3 regions of the Microvirgula sp. AG722 genome follow, and region 3 is predicted to be linked to each of the others. Evidence: riboswitches for the same ligand, from Rfam matches in the RefSeq annotation. Region 3 holds a riboswitch; each other region holds the start of a gene.

Region 1 (7,377 bases), on a different contig from region 3:
CGATGATCGTGACCTCGACCCTGGCCAAGGGAGCGGTCATCCTCAGCCGCAAGAAGGTGATCGTGAAGCGGCTGGATGCGATCCAGAACTTCGGCGCGATGGATGTCCTGTGCACCGACAAGACCGGCACTCTGACCCGTGACCGGATTGTGCTGGAACGGCATACCGATGCCTTCGGCGCCGTCTCGGACGAAGTGCTGGACATGGCCTACCTGAACAGCTGCTACCAGACCGGGCTGAAAAACCTGCTCGACGTGGCGGTGCTGGAACATGCGGACCTGCATCAGAAACTGGATGCCGCCGGCAATTTCCGCAAGGTCGACGAGATTCCTTTCGATTTCAGCCGCCGGCGGATGTCGGTCGTCGTGAGCGAGCACGACGATCGCCACCTGCTGATCTGCAAGGGCGCGCTGGAAGAAGTGCTGTCGGCCTGCAGCCATGTGCGGCACGGCGAGACGACCGGAGTGCTGGACCAGGCGCTGCTGGCACGCATCCGTGCCGTGACCGCCGGGCTGAATCAGGAAGGGCTGCGCGTGGTTGCCGTTGCGACCCGGGCGCTGCCCGCAGCCCGCGACACGTATGGGGTGGCCGATGAGTCGGGACTGACGCTGGTCGGCTATATCGCCTTCCTCGATCCGGCGAAGGAGTCGACCGCGCCGGCGCTGGCGGCGCTGAAGGCCAATGGCATCGAGGTCAAGGTGCTGACCGGCGACAACGAACGGGTGACGCTGAAGGTGTGCCGCGATGTCGGGCTGGCCATCAGGGGGGTACTGGTCGGCACCGATATCGACGCGATGAGCGATGCCCGGCTGGCCGTCGCGGCGGAAAACGCGACCGTGTTCGCCAGACTGTCCCCGATGCAGAAAGAGCGGCTGGTGCGCGTGCTGCGCGGCAATGGCCATGTGGTCGGCTTCATGGGCGACGGCATCAATGACGCCCCGGCGCTGCGTGCGGCCGACATCGGCATTTCGGTCGACTCGGCCGTCGACATCGCCAGGGAAGCGGCCGATATCATCCTGCTGGAAAAGAGCCTGATGGTGCTCGACCAGGGCGTGATCGAGGGGCGCAAGACCTTCGCCAACATGCTGAAGTACATCAAGATGACCGCCAGCTCGAACTTCGGCAATGTGTTCTCGGTGTTGGTGGCCAGTGCATTCATCCCGTTCCTGCCGATGCTGCCGTTGCATCTGCTGGTGCAGAACCTGCTGTACGACGTGTCCCAGGTCGCCATCCCGTTCGACAACGTCGATGAAGACGCGCTGCGCCAGCCGCAAAAATGGAATCCGGACGAACTGGGGCGCTTCATGCTGTTCTTTGGCCCGATCAGCTCGGTGTTCGATATCAGCACTTATGCGCTGATGTGGTTCGTGTTCGGCGCGAACACGGCGGCGCACCAGACGCTGTTCCAGTCCGGCTGGTTTGTCGAAGGGCTGCTGTCGCAGACACTGATCGTGCACATGATCCGCACCCGCAAGCTGCCATTCATCCAGAGCCGTGCCGCCTGGCCGCTGCTGGCGATGACGGCGGTGATCATCAGCATCGGCATTTTCCTGCCGATGGGACCGCTGGCTGGCTACTTCAAGCTGCAGGCGCTGCCGCTGAGCTACTTCCCGTGGCTGATCGCCACCCTGCTGGCCTATATGGCGCTGACCCAGGCCATGAAGGGGTTTTACGCCCGCCGCTACGGCTGGCAGTAAGCGGGTTTCACTGCAATGAAAAATGGCGCGAGTGCTGCACTCGCGCCATTTTTTGCAGGCCCGTGCCTATGCCACGGCCAGCGTTTTCACGCAGGTAAAGCGGCTGATCAGCAGCTTGTCGGCATGCGGTTTCAGCGTGCGTACCACCAGGCAGGTGAACAGCGGTTCGCACAGCACCAGCGGCAGGTAGGACACGGCGAACAGCGCCCAGTTGTACAGCGGGGTCGGTTCTTCGCCGAAGGCCAGCCAGAAGCCGACCATGGCGACCACGCCGCTGTAGTACAACGCGTCGAACTTGACCACTTCAGCCCAGCGGATGCGGCGGCGTTCGTCCTCGGCGAAGAAGTGGCGGCCCAGCAGACCGTGTGCAGCCACCAGCGGCAGCATCAGCGACAGCGAGTTGACGCCGAGATGGACCAGATCCTGCGGCTCGAACAGCAGTCCCTGCAGCAGCAGGCCAATGGCGAAGCCGAACAGGGTGGGGATAAAGCCAAAGATGAAGTACACCGCCGATGCGCCGACGAAATGGAGTTCCGACGCGCCGACCGGCAGGTGGAAGATTTCCATGAAGACCGAGAAGAACACGGCAGCCAGCAGCGTCTTGACCAGGTTGTCGGGCCGGGTGAACAGTCTGGGTGAAAAGGCGGCCAGCGCGCCGACGGCGGCGACGTTGGCGTACAGCACTTTGGCGGCATTGAGAATGCCGGGTTCGATATGCATCGTTCTCCCTCCGAGGAGATGCGGGTGAGGAATACGCCGGGGATCGGCATGTCTCGTGGCAGGTCTCCTGGCTCGCGGGTCGACATCCCGGTGCGCCTTCCCGGCCTTTCAGGCCAGTGACTTCATGCACGAGACTCACCGCTCACAGTTGCGGGGGCAGCGCGGTATCCGCCCGAAGGCTTGCCGACTTCCCTGTTTCCTCCGCCCACTTCGGCGGAACCACTAAGCGCGCATAGCTTAAGGGGTTTCCAGAACAGATGCATCTTTCTGCTGATGACGGGAACGGACAGGCTCACAGGCCGGGCTGCGCTGCTGCAGATCGGTGCAGGCACGGATCTCCGCCTCGATATGTATCAGCTCCTGGTCGAGCCTTTCGAGTCTCGCGATCTCCTGCCGCAGGCTGGCGCGTTTCTGCGCCAGCAGCGCCGCCAGCCGGTCCCAGTCCGGCTCGCCATCCCCGTTCAGTACCGGCGCCAGTTCGGCCAGCCGCAAGCCGAGGGCCAGCGCCTGGCGGATCATCTGCACCAGCGCCACGCTCTCGTCACGATAGACGCGGTAACTTCCCTGGCGCTGCACCTGCCCCAGCAGGCCCAGCGACTCGTACAGCCGGATGGCGCGCGCCGAGGCACCGCTCCGTTTCGCCAGTTCCCCGATATACATGGTTCCTCCCGCGCATGACCGCTGACTGGATAACGCGTTCAGAGCCGTCTGGCAAGCAGGCGGGCCCGTTCCAGCCAGGCCTCAAGGCGGGCGGGCGTAGCGCCGAGGACCGGCCCCAGCCGCTCTACCCGCACTGGCCGGATGCCGCAGAAGCGCAGCGTAGTGTCCTTCATCTGCCGGATCGCCGGGTCGCGGTAGACCCAGCGGAAATACCACGGCGGCGTATCCATCGTCGCCAGCAGCAGTGCCGAACGGCCGCTCAGCAGCCGGGCGGGAAACGCCTTGCCGGGCCGGTAGCGAAAGGCAAAACCGGGCAGGAACACCCGGTCCAGAAACCCCTTCAGCAGCGCCGGCACCCCGCCCCACCAGACCGGAAAGACAAAGGTCAGGTGCTCGGCCCAGTGGATCGCCTCGGTCGCCGCCTGCAACCCGGGTTCCAGCGGCTGGACCCGGCGGTAGCCATCATGCAGAACCGGATCGAACACCAGTTGGCCCAGCCGCAGCACCCTGACCTCGTGCCCGGCCTGCCGTGCAGCCTCGGCATGGGCATCGGCCAGCGCAGCGTTGAAGCTGTCACTGGCCGGATGGCCGAGAATCACCAGAACGCGTTTGCCGCTCATGCCGCCCCACTCTTGTCTGTCCGAAAGCATGCAGTGTGAACCCTGCCCCGTGGGACAGGGTCAAGGGCTTTCCATTCCGGGCCTGGCCATGACTGCTAGAATTGATAATTGTCGTTCATTTATCAAAAAATTTTTGACATGTATGCGATCAACGACCTGCGGCTGTTCATCCGCACCGCCGAGCTGGAAAACCTGTCTGCGGCGGCGCGCGAGCTGGGCTGCACCGCCGCCGCTGCCAGCGCGGCCGTACTGCGGCTGGAGAAACGGCTTGGCGTACGGCTGTTCGCCCGCTCGACCCGGCGCATGCGCTTGACCGAGGAAGGCCGGATCTTTCTGCCATCGGCCCGGGCCGCACTGGCGGCACTGGCCGATGGCGAGGCAGCGCTGGCGGCGCAACGCCAGCAGCTTGCCGGGCCGATCCGGCTGGCGCTGCCGTCCGATCTCGGCCGCCACCTGCTGCGACCGTGGCTGGACCCGTTTCTGGAGCAACATCCGGGCATTACCCTGACACTGAGCGTCGGCGATGCGCTGACCGATCTGGTCCGCAGCAATATCGATCTGGCGCTGCGTTACGGCCAGCTCGATGATTCGCCGCTGGTCCGGCGTCAGCTGGCGCTGACCCGCCGGGTCGCGGTCGCCGCACCGGCCTATCTCGATCGTCATGGCACGCCGCAGACCCCGGACGATCTGCACCGCCATGCGCTGCTGCCGCTGTTGCACGATGGCCAGCTGCGTGGCCCGTGGCGTTTCTGTGCCGGGGACGAGGTCCGCGAAATTCATGCCGAAGGCCGGCGCAGCAGCGACGACGGTGCGCTGATCCGCGACTGGGCACTGGCCGGGCACGGCATCGCGTTCAAGAGCTGGCACGACGTGGCCGCGGATGTGACCGCCGGGCGCCTGCGCCTGCTGCTGCCGGACTGGAGCCGGGAAACCGTGCCGTTGCAGCTGGTGTTCCTGCAGAACCGCTATCCGGTCCATCGCCAGCGCCAGTTGATCGAGTACCTGCAGGCGCGCTTCACCGCCTTCGATGCCGACTGGCCGTTTCCGGCCGGCTGAACGGCATTGCCACGCTTGCGGGCGCGGGCAGGAGGATGAGAAGCTGTCCCGGTATGGTTGACCAGACAGGAGGCTGTCATGCCCGAAACGCGATACATGCTGCTGACCGGCGCCAGCCGCGGCATTGGCCATGCGACCGTCAAGCTGTTCCAGGCGCACGGCTGGCATATCCTGACTGTGTCGCGCCAGCCGTTTTCCGAAGCCTGCCGCTGGCCCAGTGCCCGGGCTTCGCATGTGCAGGCCGATCTGGCTGATCTGGACGGCATCGATGCACTGGTGGCTGAGGTCCGCTCGCGATTGCCGAATGGCCAGCTGCATGCCCTGGTCAACAATGCCGGCATTTCACCCAAGGGCGACAACGGCGCCCGCCTCGGCGTGCTGGCATCGGATGCGCAGACCTGGACCCGGGTGCTGAACGTGAACCTGCTGTCCACCGCCCTGCTCGGCCGCGCGCTGTTCCCGGAGCTGGTGGCCGGCCAGGGCGCCATCGTCAATGTCACCTCGATTGCCGGTTCGCGCGTCCACCCGTTTGCCGGCGTCGCCTACGCCGCTTCCAAGGCCGCGCTGGCGGCACTGACCCGCGAGATGGCGCACGAGTTCGGCCCGCATGGCGTGCGCGTCAATGCCATCGCCCCCGGGGAGATCGAGACTTCGATCCTGTCACCCGGCACCAGTGACATCATCGAGCACGACGTGCCGATGCGACGCCTCGGCGACCCGGCCGAAGTCGCTTCTACCATTCATTTCCTGTGCACGCCGGCGTCGTCATATATCAATGGTGCCGAGATTCATATCAATGGGGGGCAGCACGTGTAAGGACAAGCCGTGAGAACTGGGGCCGATCACAGGAATTTACTTCCAGCTTGCTGCGATGACTGGGGCAAGGGCGCGGCTGTAGTTTTCCGGCAGTGTCATCTGGCCGGCGGCTGGCGGAGAAAACGAGGCCATCGCCTGAACAAGGTTGTTCACTTGTGCATCGAGTAGTATCTGACCGTCTGCCGTTGCAATCTGCTCGATACGGAAGCCAGCGCTGGAATACCAATCCCGGATGGTAATGGAATCACTCGTTCCTATAGCATCCAGTTTCAGATCGTATCCGATTTTTTCCAGCCAAATCTGGTCGGCTGCGATGCCCGCACCAAAGACGATCTTGTCGGCATGCGCTGCCTCTCCAGAGTCATAGGCAAAGTCATGGATCGTGTCCTGACCGTCCCCACGGGAGAAAAGGTAGGTGTCGCTCCCGCCCCCAACATCCCAGATGATATCGTCGCCTTTGCCTCCGAGGTAGGTGCTGTTCCCTTTGTATATCGGATCAGAAAGTATATCGTTGCCGTCCGTGCCTCGTAAAGGTGCGGCCGTCAGCTGGTCGACACCCCAGACCGTGCCATCCGGGAACTCCACATGCTCAATCTGATTGTAGGTCGAGTAACCAAAGAAGTCCTTGATGGTGACCTGGTCACCCTGGCCAAAATCGAGGAGCAGATTGTGATCGATGCGGCTCAGCAAGGTTTGATCAGCGCTAATGTCCGTCAGAACAAGACGGTCGCTGTATAAGGCAAAAAAATCATGGTCCTCGATCAAGTCCTTGCCATCGCCACGGGAGAAAAGGTAGGTGTCGTTTCCGCCGTCCTTGTCCCGGATAATGTCGTCGCCTTTGCCACCGATATAGGTGCTGTTCCCGTTGAACGCCTTGTCGGAAAGCACATCGTTGCCGTCTGTTCCTCGGAAAGGTACCGTTGTCAGCTGGTCGACACCCCAGACCGTGCCATCCGGGAACTCCACACGCTCAATCTGATTGTAGGTCGAGTAACCAAAGAAGTCCTTGATGGTAACCTGGTCACCCTGGCCAAAATCGAGGAGCAGATTGTGATCGATGCGGCTCAGCAAGGTTTGGTCAGCGCTAATGTCCGTCAGAACAAGACGGTCGCTGTATAAGGCAAAAAAATCATTGTCCTCGATCAAGTCCTTGCCATCGCCACGGGAGAAAAGGTAGGTGTCGTTTCCGCCATCCGTATCCCGGATGATATCGTCGCCTTTGCCACCGATATAAGTATTGCCCTCGTGGCGAACCCTGCCCGAAAGCGTATCATTTCCGGCCGTGCCTCTGAAAACAGCCGCCTCGTTGACAGCCCCGGCAGCCTGTTGCTGCAGAAAATCGCTATCCCAGGCAGTACCATCCGCAAAAGTCACTTTTTCTATCTGGCGCGGCCTGAAGCCCCCGCCGTACCACCCCACGAGGGTGATAGCGTCCGAGGTGCCGCGGACCGCCAGCTGCAGGTCACTTCCAAAGCGTTTGAATTCCACATCTCCTGCCGCGACACCTGGCTTGAACGCAATGACATCGAACTGGCCCTGGCGTGAGCCCTCCTTCCATTCCAGCCCCAAATCGAATTCCGGGAGCGGCTTGTCTCCGACATATATCCTGCGGCCGATCCATGCAACGCCGCCGGTGAAATGTAAATTCAATGGCCCCGTCAAGGTGCCGGGCGTGTCAGCATAATAATAAGTGCCCTCGTAAGCCTCCGTGATTCTGTCCTGGCCGTCCCCACGGCCGAAGTAATAGGTCGTGCTGTTTCCCACGTTGTCCTGAAGCTGGTCATCGCCGCCGCCAGGGTCGAATGCCG
Region 2 (7,377 bases), on a different contig from region 3:
GGACTTCATCAGCCAGAACATGTCATTTCACTATGCGGAAGGAATCGATTGTGCCTGCGGCGAACGGCAGGAACAAGCAGGCGATCAGCGGGCGGGCCGCCAGACGCGCTGTTCGGTCAGGACCCGGTCCAGCGGCAGGTCGTGCGCCTCGCGCGGGATGGCGTCGGCGCGCTGGCAGGCAAACGCGCAGCCGAACAGCCACGGACGGGCGTGGCGGCGCATCAGCGGAGACAGGGTGCAATCGTAGTAGCCGCCCCCCTGGCCGAGCCGGTAACCGGCGGCATCGAAACCGACCAGCGGCATGAATACCGCCTGCAGGCGCGAGGCCGGCACCACCGGCCCGAGCGGTTCGACGATGCCGAGCCGGCTGACGCGCCAGCGGGTGGACGACGTGAGTTCGACGAAGCCAAGCACCCGGCCGCGCGCCGGCACCACCGGCCAGAACACCCGGCAGCGGCGCGCGAGCGCGCGCGCAATCAGCGGCGCGAGCGAAAGCTCGCTGCCACTGGCGTGATAGACGGCGATTCGACGACCCGGCGCCAGATAGGACTGGGCCCGGATGGCGACCCGGTTCGCGGCGGAAAGCCGGTAACGGGGCGTCAGCATCAGCCGTTTGCCGCGCAGTTCGCGGCGCAGGGCGCGCTTGGCTTCCGTCAGGGTCATGGGGAGGGAGAAGAGGGTAGCCCCCGCAGGTGCCGATTAGACTTGTCATCCCGAACCTGAGGTTCAGGTGGCCACCGGCAGCGCATTTCGGGCGCACCGGCTAGCGGCACGACTCGCCCACGCGCAATCAGCTGGCAGCCTTTTAACATCTATTGGTTCAGAGAATTTAAGCCTTCCCGAACACCGCAGGGGACTAAAGCTGTAAGAGATCAGAACAAGTCGGCCTGGGCCTGTATGGCGCGCTGTGCCGTCTCGTCGATGGATTCTATTTTACGTTGAATCGCTTCCATGTCCAGCGGATTTTCGACCCGTTTCAGCATCAGGTCATGGGTCAGATTCAGCGCGGCGAGGATGGCGATGCGCTCGCCGTCGACCACCCGGCTGTTGTCACGGATGGTGCGCATTTTCTCGTCGAGGATGCGGGCGGCGGCCATCAGGCTGTCGCGTTCTTCGGACGGGCAGGAAAAGGTGAAGCGGCGGCCAAGCAGATCGAGGCCGACGGTGACGGTATCACTCATTTATCGATCTCCGGCAGTCGGGTCAGGAGGGCTTCGATGCGCGAGCGCGTGGTATCGAGCCGGGCAGTCAGGTCGGTATTGCGCGCTTCGGCATCCTGCGCGCGCTGTTCGGTCACCGCCAGCCGTGCGGACAGGTCGACCAGCCGCTGTTCGGCGGCGGCCACGCGTTCGTTCGCGGTGCGATTGGCCTGCTCGAGCGTCTCCCGCTCTGCGCGCAGGGCGCGATTCTCATTGCCGAGGCGGGTGGCCAGTGCGGCCAGCTCGCTCACGCTGGCCTGGAGTTTTTCGAGTTCGGTATCCATATCCGGGGCACTGTAGCGTGGCCGTCCGACAGGGTCAAATCCCGACCGGTCACGACCGGCTGCGGGCACTGTCCAGCACGCGGCAGACCGCGCTGGCGCCGTCGGCAAGGCGCGGACCCGGCCGGCTGACCAGGTCTTCCGGCAGGCCGTACAACTGCCCGTTCGCCACCGCCGGAATCGTCGTCCAGCGCTTCCACGCCGCGAGCCGGTCGACGTCGCCCGGCACCAGCATCACCGCCGGTCGCGCCGCCATCACCGCTTCGACCCCGACCTGCGGTACCCGCGGCGCCAGCGCGGCAAACACATTGCGGCCGCCGCACAGCGCGACCAGTGCCGAGATGAACTGGCGGCCGTTGACCGTCATCAGCGGCGACACGTTGATCTGGATGAAGACCGGCAGCGGCGTCAGTCCGGCATGGCGTTCGCGCAGCGCGGCGATTCGGGTCCGGAACGCCGCGGCCTGACGACGGCCGCCGTCACTGAAGCCGCTGAGGATGCCGAGCTTTTCCATGCTGGCCGGCACGGTATCCAGCGAGTCCGGTTCGGTCAGATAGACCGGGATGCCGAGCGCCCGGATTCGCGCCAGCTCGCGCGGGGCATTGCCGCTGGCCCAGCCGACCACCAGATCCGGCTTCAGCGCCATGACCTTCTCCACGCTGACGCCGCTGTAGCCACCGACGCGCGGCAGGCGGCGGGCGGCATCCGGCCAGTCGCTGTAGTTGGTCGCCCCGACCAGCCGCCCGCCAGCACCGATCGCGTACAGCATTTCCGTCGCATGCGGTGCCAGTGAAATGATGCGCCGCGCCGGCTGCGGCAGTGAAACGCGGGCACCGGTATCGTCGCTGACGCTGACGCCGGCCGGTGTTGCCATGGCCGGCAGCGGACACAGGCAGAGCAGCAGGGCCACATGCAGGGCGCGGCCCATCATCGCGGCTCTCCGCCCTTCAGCGCCAGCGGCAGGCCGGCGGCAACCAGGGTGACCCGGTCGGCAATGGCGGCAACCGACTGGTTCAGCCAGCCCAGCTCATCGACGAACCAGCGCGTTTCTGCGCCCATCGGCACCACGCCGAGGCCGATTTCATTGCTGACCACCACCACGTCGCCCGCCGCCGAGGCCAGCGCGTCGAGCAGCGTGGCCCGCGCCTGCGGATAGCGTTCCGCCTCCCCCGGCGCCAGAAAGTGCGCCAGCCACAGCGTCAGGCAGTCGATCAGCACCAGCCCGTCCGGACGCGCGGCATCCTGCAGCGCGTCACTCAGGGCCACACCGCACTCGACCGCCCGCCACGACGCCGGCCGGCGTGCCTGGTGCATCGCCACCCGGTGGGCAAACTCGGCATCACCGACACTGGCGGTCGCCAGGTAATGCACCGGGCCGACGTGGGCCAGCGCCAGTTTCTCGGCATGGCGGCTTTTGCCCGAACGGGCGCCGCCGGTGATCAGATGCAGCATGGAACCTCCTGCCGGGGATGCCGGACGCACGGTCTTACTTCGGTTGCCAGTTCACGCCGACCAGCCACTCGCGGCCCGGCTGGTTGAAACTCCGGATCAGCGTGTAGTCGCGGTCGAACACATTGTTGACCCGCGCGTACAGCGTGGTGGTCGGGGTCAGCCGGTAGTCGGCATACAGGTCGACCAGACCATAGCCGGCCAGCGGCTGCTTGTTGGCCGGATCGCTGTAGCGCGAGCCGGCGGCGGTCAGGGCACTGCCCAGCGTGACCGGGCCGATGTCGCGGCTGACGTCGACGCTGCCGAACACCCTGGCGCGCTGCGACAGCTGGTTGCCATTGCTGCGATCCTCACCGTCCTGCCAGTTGACGTTGGCGGCGATGCGGGTACCCAGCAGGGTGGTGCTGCCTGCCAGCGCCAGACCGCGGATGCGGGCCTTGTCGACGTTCTCCGCCGTGCACGGACCGCTGCCGCTGCACACATAGCCATTGATCATGTCGTCGATGCGGTTCTCGAACGCCGTCAGCCGCAGCATGCCGTATGCCCCGTTGTACTCGGCACCGACCTCCCCGTTGCGGGCCGACTCCGGCTTCAGGTTCGGGTTGCCCTGGAAACCATAGGCCAGCGGCCAGTACAGATCGTTGAAGGTCGGCACGCGGAAAGCGGTCCCGTAGTTCGCGGTCAGCTTGATGCTGTCGGTCAGCCGGTAGCCATAGCCGAGCGAGCCGGTGGTCTTTTCACCGAACTGCGAGTTGTCGTCATGACGCAGCGACGCATTCAGCAGGTGGTCGCCGAAATTGCCGCTCCAGCCGGCGAACACCGCCTTGTTGTTGCGTTCGTTCCGGGTATAGGCCTGCGTGCTGTCGACCTTCTGGTTCAGGTACTCGGCACCCAGCACCACCCGGCCGGCCACGCCGAGGTCCAGGTCGTTCTGCCAGGTGTAGGTATCCTGGGTGGTCTTGTACAGACCGGAGCGATCGAGATTCACCCCGCTGTAGGTCTCGTAGCGATCGACACCGTTGGTCACGGTCAGCGTGCTGGTCCATACATCGCTGAAGCGGTCTTTCAGGTACACGCTGTTGCTCTGGACGCGCTGCTTGTTGTAGTCGTCGGCCAGCGGCGTGCCGTTGTCAAAGTCGGCCTTGCCGAAGGACTGGAACAGCTTGATGCCGATTTCATGGCCGTCGACGATCTGGTGCGACACATTGGCGCTGTAGCTGAGGTTGCGGTAGCCGTCATCGTCCGGGTTGTAGCTGAACGTGTTCTGCGCATTGGTGGCGGAGAAGCCGCCATCGGTCCCGCGACCGGCCACGTTCAGCGAGAACGAGGTATCGCCGACCACGCCGCCGATGCCGCCGCCGACGCGCCAGGTGCCGTCATTGCCGACGCCGGCGCTCAGGTACGGCTTCGGTGCGCCCTTGCCCTGTTTGGTGAAAATCTGCACCACGCCGCCGATCGCATCAGCGCCGTACAGCCCGGATACCGGGCCGCGTACGATTTCGATATGGTCGATCAGTTCCAGCGGGATCTGTTCCAGCGCGGTCTGCCCCGAAGTCGCCGACGATACGCGCACGCCGTCGATCAGCACCACCGACTGCTTGGAGCTGGTACCGCGCAGATACAGCGCGCTCGCGCGGCCATCGCCGCCGTTGCTCGCATACTCGACGCCGGACTGGCGCGCGAGCAGCTGCGGCAGGTTCAGGCCGCCGGCACGGGCGATTTCCTGCTGGCCGATCACGGTCACGTCACGGGTCTGTTCACGGCTGTCGGTGGCGGAACGGTTGGCGGTCACCACGATTTCGCCGGCGGTGGTGGCGGGTTCGTCAGCGAACGCATTCGCCACTGCCAGCGACGCCAGGCTGGCGACAAACCATTTGCTACGGATATTGCACTTCACGAAAAACACTCCCTGGAAACGGATCAGGAGTGCGAGAAAGACAGGCGCATGGCCTTTCAGAATGGACAATCGGCGCGGCCCGGCCTGATGCCGGTCGCGCTGTCGCTGTCATACCGCCTCCCCGCGATACTCCACTGCAGATTGCCTGGGCCGGTCTCCGGGCTGGGTTCCCGCGGCCTCGCCTTCCCACCCTGTCGGGCAGTGGCGCGTGAAGCCGCTTGCATGCGAACCATACCGTTGCGGGGGCAGCGCCGGCCTGTCACCGGCTTCCCGTTTCATCCGCGCCTGACGGCGGCGGACACCCTGGCAAGATGGAGCCGGATTATAGCGGCGGCATGCCGGCATGACAGCCCGCAAGATCAAATTACGCCGTAATGCCGATTGAAGCGCTGCCGGCGCAGCGGTAAGGTCTCGCGTTCGATTTTCGCCGCCCCGCAAGACGGGACGATTCCCTTCTCTCTTCCGGAACCCCCTGATGCCCCATCCCGATGCGTCCGCCTTCGATGCCGCCGTCGCCCGCCAGGCGCGACTGACCAAACCCGCCGGCAGTCTCGGCAAGCTGGAAACCCTCGCCTGCCAGTTCGCGGCCTGGCAGGGCCGCGCCATTCCCTCGCGCCTGCGCCCCGCCATCACTGTCTTTGCCGCCGACCATGGCGTCGCCCGCAGCGGCGTCTCGGCTTATCCGGTCGAAGTCACCGCCGAGATGGTGAAGAACTTCGTTCGCGGCGGGGCGGCAATCAGTGTGCTGGCGCGGGAAATCGACGCGACACTGGAAGTGGTCGATGTCGGTGTGGCGGCAGACTTCGATCCGGCCATGCCGATCGTGCATGCCAAGGTCCGCTACGGTTCGCGCAATCTGTGCGACGAACCGGCCATGCAGGAACAGGAATGCGAACAGGCGATCGAAGCCGGCCGCGCCGCCGCCCGCCGCGCCATTGCCGCCGGTGCAACGCTGCTGATCGCCGGTGAGATGGGCATCGGCAACACCACCCCGTCGGCCGCGCTGATCTGCGCACTGAGCGGCGCCCGCCCGGTCGATGTGGTCGGGCGCGGTACCGGTGTGGACGACCAGGGCATGGCCCGCAAGCGGGGAGCGGTCGAAAAGGCGCTGCTGCGCGCCCGGACTACCGACACGGCGGCCGGCTGGCTGGCCGAGGTCGGCGGGCTGGAAATCGCCGCCATTGCCGGTTACTACCTCGAAGCCGCCAGCGCCGGTGTACCGGCACTGGTTGACGGCTTCATCACCGCAGCCGCGGCCCTGGTCGCCTGCGGCATCGATATCGACACCCGCGACTGGCTGCTGGCCTCGCACCGTTCCCGGGAACTGGGTCATGAGCTGGCACTGACCGCGATGGGGCTGGAGCCGCTGTACGACTTCGGGCTGCGCCTCGGCGAGGGATCCGGCGCGGCGCTGACCGTGCCGATGCTGCAGATGGCGATCCGGCTGCATGCCGACATGGCCACCTTTGCCGAAGCCGGCGTCAGCGACCGGGACCACGAATGAAGCGCATTACCTTGTGGCGGCACGGCGAGATCGACGCCGCCGGCCTGCTGGTCGGCCGGCGCAGCAACCCGCCGCTGACCGGGGCCGGACGCGACACCATGCGCCGGGGCTGGCCGGCGCTGACGGCCATGGCACCGGTCACGGCGATCGCCTGTTCGCCGCTGCAGCGCTGTCTGGCATCGGCAGAAGACTTCGCCGCCGATGCCGGTCTGGCGCTGCACGTCGATGCCGGTTTTGCCGAAACCGATTTCGGCGTCTGGGACGGCGCCCCGCTGGACGGCCTGCCGGCCGACTGGCAGGCCGAGTACAGCAACGGCCGCTTGCTGCCGGATGGTGGCGAAACGCTGGCCGGCTTCCGCACCCGGGTCATCAGCGCATTCGATAGCTGGGTCGAGCGCCTCGGCGACGGCCACGCCGTCCTGATTACCCACGGCGGCGTGATCGCCGCCGTGCTGGCCGCGCGGCTCGAACTGTCGCTGCCCAGCGCGCGACGGCTGTTCGTCTCGCGTGGCGGTTACGTGCAGCTGTCGCTGGCCGACGGCTGCCCCGACTACCTGATTGCACTGGCCAACCCGGCAATGGGTTGAGCCGGCCACCATGGCGCCGGCGTCCGGCTGACGAATGGCGTGCCCGGTTTGGGGGCGGTGACGCGCAGCCTATACAATACCGCTCCGTTTCCTGGCGCCGCCGTGCGCATCGAATGGCCCCCATGCACGCCATCGGCATTCACGCATTCTGGCTCTGGAGCGCAGCCGTCGCCGGTGTCGCGCTCGACTACCTGCTGGGCGAGCCGCGCCGTGCCCATCCACTGGTCGGCTTCGGCCACCTCGCCGGCTGGCTCGAACGAACCTTCAACCGCCCCGACGGCCGGCCCGGTTCCCGGCTGCTGCTCGGTGCGTGCGGCTGGTGTGCGCTGGTGCTGCCACCGGCGGTCGCCGCCCAGGCCCTCGTCATGGCACTGCCACTGCCACTGGCACTGCTGGTGCATGCCCTGCTGCTGTATTTCACCCTCGGCGCGCAAAGCCTCGGCGCCCACGTCCGCCCGAT
Region 3 (7,377 bases):
TTCGGCCGGTACAGGCCCGTCGGCGCAGCCGGCACCGGGGCGGGTTCGTGCTCGTGCTCGTGCTTCATCATCGCCGCCAGATCGGCATCGAGATTCGAGGCCTTGATCAGATCCCAGATCTGCTGCTGCAGCAGCGGCAGCTTGCCCGGATCGAGCATCTCGACCTGGTAGTACTCGTCGACCAGCTGTGTCAGCTGTGCCAGCGGCCCGTAGGTGTCGGCGGTGGTCATCGGCGGCGTCAGGTGGTCGATAACCACGGCATGGGCGCGGCGCTTCGCCTGCGAACCTTCACCCGGGTCATTGAGAATGAACGGATAAAACAGCGGCATGTCGCCGAGCAGCGCATCCGGGAAGCAGTTTTCCGACACGCCGACGCCCTTGCCCGGCAGCCATTCCAGCGTGCCGTGCTTGCCGACGTGGACGATGGCGTCGGCCCGCCAGTCGTCGCGCAGCCAGCAGTACAGTGCATGATAGTGATGGGTCGGCGGCAGGTCCGGCGTGTGGTAGATCGCATCCGGGTCCATGCCGTAGCCGCGCGGCGGCTGCAGGGCGACGAATGCATTGCCGTATTCCAGCCCGGCAAACACCAGCCGGCCCTGATGGACATAGGCACTGCCCGGAGCGGCACCCCAGCGCGCGCTCATCCGCTCGCGCAGTGCGTCCGGCAGCTCGGCAAACCACTCGGCGTAACGCGCCGCCGGCACGGCCGCCACGGCCCGCCGCAGCTGGTCGTCGCTGAGATAGGCCTCGTCATAGGCGCCGCGGTCAATCAGTTCGTGGATCAGGGCGTCGCTGCTGTCCGGCAGCCCATCGATGCGATAGCCGCGCGCCTGCATCGCATGCAGCATGGCAAACAGCGAGGCCGGCGAGTCGAGGCCGACGGCATTGCCGATCTGCGACGCCTTGCTGTTCGAGTTGGTAAAGATGAAAGCGATGCGCTTGTCGGCGGCCGGCACCCGACGCAGCCGTACCAGCCGCGCGGTGATGCCGGCCACGCGCCGCACCCGGTCGGGCAGCGGCGCATAGTCGGTCTGTTCGGCCGGCGCACCGTCGCTGGCATGCTTGAACGACATCGGCACGCTGACGATGCGGCCGTCGAACTCCGGCAGTGCGACGTTCATCGCCGTGTCGAGCGGATTCAGCCCGCGTTCCGACTGCTCCCATTGCGCCCGGGTCATACTACTGGTGATCGCCTGCACCACCGGGACGTCGAGGCGCTCGAAAGCGGCCACCGACCAGCCGGTCGGCGTCGGTCCGTCGGCGTTCACGTCGCCCATGGCGAACGAGGTGGTATTGATCAGTGCATCGATGCGGCTCGTGCCGTCCGCTCCGACAAAAAACTGCATCGCCGCCGGCATGCCGTCACCGTCCAGCGTGCGCAGCGAGGCGGTATAGACCGGCAGCGCATTCAGCTGCTGCGCGGCCAGGGCGTCGACCAGGCTGTCGATAAAGCGGGTGTTGCCGCTGACCCAGTGCGCGCGATAGAAGGTGATGCCCACCGTCGGCCAGTCCGGCCGGCGGACCGCCAGCCAGTCGTCGAGCGAGCAGTCGGCCGACAGTTCCGGATGGTGGATGCCGTGCTCGGGCAGCGGCGTCGGTGGCAGGTAGCTGAAGCCGGTCATCAGCAGGTAGTCGGCAAGGAAACGCAGCAGCTGCGCCATATTGCCGGTGCCACCGGCCTGCAGGTAGGCGGTCACTTCATGCTGCAGGGACGGCGGGACGGTCGACTGCGCTGCCAGATCCGGGTCCGGCTCGCCGGTACCGCTGACCACGATCAGGGCGCGTCCGTGGGCGCGGGCGTTCTTCCACAGGGTGTCGAAACCGGGAATGGCACTGGTGCGGCCCAGCACGCGGACGATGACGATGCGCGCCGTCGCCACCGGGCCGGCCAGCACGGCGGCCATGCCGTCCGGGCTGTCGATGGTCTGCAGGTTGACGCCGGAGACCGGCACGAAACCGTCCGGCAGTTCGGCACGCACGCGCTGCAGTGCGGTCAGGTCGGTGCCGGCGTGGGTCAGCAATACGATGCCGCGGGAAACGGGAGTGTTCACTGGCCCGCCTCCTGCCCGACATCGCCGGTTCCGAGCCGGTGGAACACCAGCGCCTCGACCGGGCGACCGTTGACCAGATGTTCGTCAACGATGCGCTCGACGGCGGCGGCATCAACCTGGCGATACCAGACGCCGTCCGGATAGACGACGGCGATCGGGCCTTCCCTGCACACGGCAAAGCAGTGCGAACGGGTACGCTTGACACACAGCCCGTCGCGCGCGTCGATCGCCTGCCCGAGCACCTTGAACATCGCCTCGGCCTCGACGCCGTTGCCGGTGCAGCGCGGGCCGGTGCACATCAGGACATGGCGGTCGTGGCGTCTCATGACGGCACCCGTGCGGCGGCAGGGCAGAACGACGATGGAAGGCGGAAGCGGCGCGGTGGCAGGGCCATGGAGGACGTCCTCGTGCAGGGGGCGTCGCCGCGAGCGAGGCGCCGCAGCCGGAACGGCTGCTGGCGGTTTCCCCCGGTGCACCCCGCCCGGTTTCAACTCACGTCGACTAAGGCGATGGCCGGTCTCCTGGCTCGTGCGTCATCACCCGCGCGGCCTTCCCGGAATCGTCCAGTGGCATCGTCAAGCGGGCTCGTCACTTACAGTTGCGGGGGCAGCCACGGTTTCTCACCGCATTCCCGTTTCACCCCGAAGGGCACCATCAGCAATAGCGCCGGATAATACGTGATTTCGGGGTACCGCGTTTGTGCCGGATCGGCCGTCAGCCACGCCCGGCGCAGGCGACACCCCTATAATGGCCGTCCTCATTCACCCGTCCCCGCCGCCATGCCAGCCAGAACCCTCATGATCCAGGGCACCACCTCCGATGCCGGCAAAAGCACCCTGGTCACCGGCCTGTGCCGCTTCCTCGTGCGGCGTGGCATCCGGGTCATGCCGTTCAAGCCGCAGAACATGGCGCTGAACAGCGCAGTCACCGTCGATGGCGGCGAGATCGGCCGCTCGCAGGCGGTGCAGGCGCTGGCCTGCGGCATCGAACCGCATACCGACATGAACCCGATCCTGCTGAAGCCGAACAGCAATACCGGCTCGCAGGTCATCGTCCTTGGCCATTCGATCGGCAATATGGACGCCGCCGCCTATCACCGCTTCAAGCCCAGGGCGCTGAGCGTGGTGCTCGAAGCCCACAGCCGGGTGGCGGCAAGCTGCGACTGCGTCCTGGTCGAAGGCGCCGGCAGCCCGGCGGAGATCAATCTGCGCGATGGCGATATCGCCAACATGGGCTTTGCCGAAGCGGTCGACTGCCCGGTGATCCTGGTGGCCGATATCGACCGGGGTGGCGTGTTCGCCCATCTGGTCGGCACGCTGGCGCTGCTGTCGGACAGCGAGCGCCGGCGCGTGGTCGGCCTGGTCATCAACCGTTTCCGCGGCGACATCGCCCTGCTGCAGCCGGGACTGGACTGGCTGGAGCGCGAAACCGGCAAGCCGGTGCTCGGCGTCCTGCCGTACCTGCAGGGACTGCATATCGAGGCCGAGGACAGCCTGAGCCAGGGCACGCAGGGCGTGGCGGCCAGCGGCGAGCGGATACTGCGCGTGATCGCGCCGGCCCTGCCCCGTCTCAGCAACCACACCGACTTCGACCCGCTGCGCCTGCATCCGCAGGTCGAATTCCAGCTGGTCCCCGCCGGCCAGCCGATTCCGCCGGCCGACCTGATCGTGCTGCCGGGCAGCAAGAACGTCCGCGACGACCTCGGCTGGCTGCGCGCCAATGGCTGGGAGGCCGCCATCGACCGTCACCTGCGCTACGGCGGCAGGCTGATCGGCATCTGCGGCGGCTTCCAGATGCTGGGCCGCCAGCTGCACGACCCGCTCGGGCTGGAAAGTGCGGCCGGCAGCACGCCGGGACTCGGCCTGCTCGACATGGAAACGACACTGGATGCGCACAAGCAGCTCGAACGCCGGCAGGGATGGCTGGCCTCGGGCCATGCCGCCGTCACCGGCTACGAGATCCACATGGGCGTGTCGACCGGCCCGGCGCTGGACCGGCCGGCGATCCGGCTGGCCGACGGCAACGAGGGGGCGGTCTCGGCCGACGACCAGGTGCTGGGCAGCTATCTGCACGGCCTGTTCGACCATCCGGAAGCCTGCCTCGCCCTGCTGCACTGGGCCGGCCTGCCCGATGCGGTGCCCGTCGACTACCCTGCGCTCCGCGAGGCGCATATCGAACGGCTGGCAAACCTGATCGAGGAGAACCTGGACATCACCCGCATCGCCGACTGGCTGCCGGACTGAAGCGCGGACGCGCGAAGCGGGGCCTGCCCCCGGCGACAACTCAGATGTTCGCGCCTTCGTCGACGAATACCGCCACTTTTTTCGGCCGGACGAACACCTGGTCACCAAGCATCAGGCCAAGGGCGCGGTAATCGTCGCGGCTCAGCGCCACGTCGATAACCTGCCCGCTCAGGCTGTTCAGCTCGACCCGCACCACCGGGCCAACCGCATGGATGTGCTCGACGGTGCCGCTGGCCAGCGCGCGGTCTTCGTCGCGGCTGACTTCAAGATCGTGCGGCCGCACGTAGATGGTCGCATCGCCATCGCGGGTCGCGTCTTCCAGCTTGTGCTGGTAGTCGCCGATCGCCACGCGTCCGGCCTCGACCCGGCCGTGGAACAGGTTCACGTCGCCGAGGAACTGGGTGACGAACGGCGAGGCCGGATCGTCATAGATCGACGCCGGGCTGCCGACCTGCTCGATGCGGCCGTGGTTCATCACCACCACCCGGTCGGACACTTCCAGCGCCTCTTCCTGGTCATGGGTCACGAACACGCTGGTGATGTGCATTTCATCGTGCAGGCGGCGCAGCCAGCGACGCAGATCCTTGCGCACCTTGGCGTCGAGCGCGCCGAACGGCTCGTCGAGCAGCAGCACCTTGGGCTCGACCGCCAGCGAACGGGCGAGTGCGATCCGCTGCCGCTGGCCGCCGGACAGCTGCGACGGGTAGGCGTCGGCCAGCCAGTCCAGCTGCACCAGTTTCAGCAGCGACATGACCTTCTCGCGGATCACCTCCTTCGGCGGCCGGGTCGCACGCGGCCGTACCGACAGGCCGAAGGCGACATTCTCGAACACCGTCATGTGGCGGAACAGCGCGTAATGCTGGAACACGAAACCGACCTTGCGCTCGCGCACATGGCGTTCGGTCGCATCCTCGCCATGGAACAGGATCTGGCCGCTGTCCGGCGTTTCCAGGCCGGCGACGATGCGCAGCAGCGTGGTCTTGCCACAGCCGGACGGCCCGAGCAGGGCGAGCAGTTCGCCCGAGGCGATGTCGAGGTTGACGTTGTCGAGGGCGACGAAGTCGCCGAATGTCTTCTGGATCTGGCGGATGGCGATGCTCATGCGATCTTTCCCGTCATTCTTTCAATTCAGTGAGCGGTGGCAAGACGGGCGCGGGCTTCCAGCGGCACGTCCGCGCTTTGCTGGCGCGTGGCGCGCCATTCGACGATGGACTTCAGCACCAGCGTGACCAGGGCCAGCAGGGCCAGCAGGGACGCGCAGGCGAAGGCGCCGACGAAGTTGTATTCGTTGTACAGAATCTCCACATGCAGCGGGATGGTGTTGGTTTCGCCGCGGATATGGCCGGACACCACCGACACCGCACCGAACTCGCCCATCGCGCGGGCATTGGTCAGGATCACGCCGTACAGCAGACCCCACTTGATGTTCGGCAGCGTGACCTTCCAGAACGTCTTCCAGCCCGAGGCGCCAAGCACGATCGCCGCCTGTTCCTCGTCGGTACCCTGGGCCTGCATCAGCGGGATCAGTTCGCGGGCGACAAACGGGAAGGTGACGAACACGGTGGCGAGCACGATGCCCGGCACGGCGAAGATGATCTTGATGTCGTGCTCGGCCAGCCACGGGCCCAGCCAGCCCTGCGCGCCGAACAGCAGCACGTAGATCAGGCCGGCGACCACCGGGCTGATCGAGAACGGCAGGTCGATCAGCGTGGTCAGGAAGCTCTTGCCGCGAAACTCGAACTTGGCGATCGACCAGGCAGCGGCGACACCGAACACCAGGTTCAGCGGCACCGAGATCAGCGCGGCGATCAGCGTCAGCTTGATCGCGTCGACGGCTTCGGGGTCGGTCAGCGCGGCCAGGTACAGGTCCCAGCCCCTGGACAGCGCTTCCCAGAACACGCTGATCAGCGGCACGAACAGGAACAGGGTCAGGAACAGCAGCGCCAGCAGGATCAGTGCCCAGCGGACGGCAAGCGGCTCGGTCGTGGCCCGGGTGCGCTTCGAAGCGGAATTGGACATGGTTCTCTCCGGTTAGCGCGCGGCGTGGCGGCGGCTGGCCCACCACTGGATGCCGTTGATGGAAAACAGCATCAGGAACGAAATGACCAGCATCACCACGGCAATGGCGGTCGCGCCGATATAGTCGTACTGCTCGAGCTTGCCGATGATCAGCAGCGGCGTGATTTCCGACACCATCGGAATATTGCCGGCAATGAAGATCACCGAGCCGAACTCGCCGGTGGCGCGGGCAAAGGCCAGCGCAAAACCGGTCAGCAGCGCCGGCAGGATGGTCGGCAGGATCACCCGGGTGAAGATCTGCAGCCGGCTGGCGCCGAGACAGGTCGCCGCCTCTTCCAGTTCGGCCTCGAGGTCCTCCAGCACCGGCTGCACGGTCCGCACCACGAACGGCAGGCCGATAAAGGTCAGCGCCACGACGATGCCCAGCGGGGTAAACGCGACTTTCAGTCCGAGCGGCTCCAGCCACTGGCCGAACCAGCCATTGGGCGCATAGATGGTGGTCAGCGCGATGCCGGCCACCGCAGTCGGCAGCGCAAACGGCAGGTCGACCAGGGCGTCGATGATCCGCTTGCCGGGGAACGGATAGCGGACCAGCACCCACGCCACCAGCAGGCCCATGACGCCGTTGATGCTGGCGGCAATCAGCGAGGCGCCGAACGACAGCCGCAGCGAGGCCAGCACCCGGTCGGTGGTGACCGTGCTCCAGAAGCCGGCCAGGCCCAGGTCGGTGGTTTTCAGCACCAGCGCGGCGATCGGCAGCAGCACGATCAGGCACAGCCAGAACAGGCTGTAGCCGAGACCGAGGCCGAAGCCGGGCAGGACACTGTGTTTTTTGAACGACATGTATGTACTCGGGCTAGAGGTTGAAGTCAGGCGGCCAGGGCGTCCACCGCGCCGTCGAGTCCCGGCGCCGGGCGCCCGAACAGATAGCCCTGCAGGAACGGAATGCCGGCTTCCTCGGCCAGCGCGCGCTGCGACGCCGTCTCGATGCCCTCGGCGACGACATGCGCGCCGAGTCCGTTGACCACCCGCACCAGCTTCGGCAGCAGGTAGCTCGGACTGGC

What was found. Region 3 has a riboswitch for cobalamin ahead of DFO50_RS02795 (ferredoxin). Riboswitches for the same ligand answer to the same signal wherever they lie in the genome.
Region 1: linked by a shared signal. The riboswitch ahead of DFO50_RS12195 (energy-coupling factor ABC transporter permease) and the one ahead of DFO50_RS02795 (ferredoxin) in region 3 are both predicted to bind cobalamin.
Region 2: linked by a shared signal. The riboswitch ahead of DFO50_RS15340 (TonB-dependent receptor domain-containing protein) and the one ahead of DFO50_RS02795 (ferredoxin) in region 3 are both predicted to bind cobalamin.

Annotation. Positions count from the first base shown of each region.
Region 1 is NZ_QLTJ01000009.1:23,387-30,763, forward strand. Features, by position in the region: gene mgtA (magnesium-translocating P-type ATPase) at 1-1,697, shown strand, start outside; gene DFO50_RS12195 (energy-coupling factor ABC transporter permease) at 1,764-2,417, opposite strand; cobalamin riboswitch at 2,457-2,656, opposite strand; gene DFO50_RS12200 (MerR family transcriptional regulator) at 2,655-3,077, opposite strand; gene DFO50_RS12205 (NAD(P)H-dependent oxidoreductase) at 3,116-3,697, opposite strand; gene DFO50_RS12210 (LysR family transcriptional regulator) at 3,836-4,753, shown strand; gene DFO50_RS12215 (SDR family NAD(P)-dependent oxidoreductase) at 4,832-5,569, shown strand; gene DFO50_RS12220 (calcium-binding protein) at 5,606-7,377, opposite strand, start outside.
Region 2 is NZ_QLTJ01000015.1:6,359-13,735, reverse strand. Features, by position in the region: gene DFO50_RS15375 (EVE domain-containing protein) at 1-21, opposite strand, end outside; gene DFO50_RS15370 (5-formyltetrahydrofolate cyclo-ligase) at 85-663, opposite strand; RNA gene ssrS (6S RNA) at 680-858, opposite strand; gene DFO50_RS15360 (cell division protein ZapA) at 873-1,181, opposite strand; gene DFO50_RS15355 (carbohydrate porin) at 1,178-1,483, opposite strand; gene DFO50_RS15350 (cobalamin-binding protein) at 1,533-2,411, opposite strand; gene cobU (bifunctional adenosylcobinamide kinase/adenosylcobinamide-phosphate guanylyltransferase) at 2,408-2,932, opposite strand; gene DFO50_RS15340 (TonB-dependent receptor domain-containing protein) at 2,967-4,826, opposite strand; cobalamin riboswitch at 4,957-5,147, opposite strand; gene cobT (nicotinate-nucleotide--dimethylbenzimidazole phosphoribosyltransferase) at 5,302-6,330, shown strand; gene DFO50_RS15330 (histidine phosphatase family protein) at 6,327-6,917, shown strand; gene cbiB (adenosylcobinamide-phosphate synthase CbiB) at 7,040-7,377, shown strand, end outside.
Region 3 is NZ_QLTJ01000001.1:586,639-594,015, forward strand. Features, by position in the region: gene DFO50_RS02790 (cobaltochelatase subunit CobN) at 1-2,051, opposite strand, end outside; gene DFO50_RS02795 (ferredoxin) at 2,048-2,377, opposite strand; cobalamin riboswitch at 2,545-2,722, opposite strand; gene DFO50_RS02800 (cobyric acid synthase) at 2,849-4,294, shown strand; gene DFO50_RS02805 (sulfate/molybdate ABC transporter ATP-binding protein) at 4,335-5,396, opposite strand; gene cysW (sulfate ABC transporter permease subunit CysW) at 5,423-6,313, opposite strand; gene cysT (sulfate ABC transporter permease subunit CysT) at 6,326-7,156, opposite strand; gene DFO50_RS02820 (EAL domain-containing protein) at 7,183-7,377, opposite strand, start outside.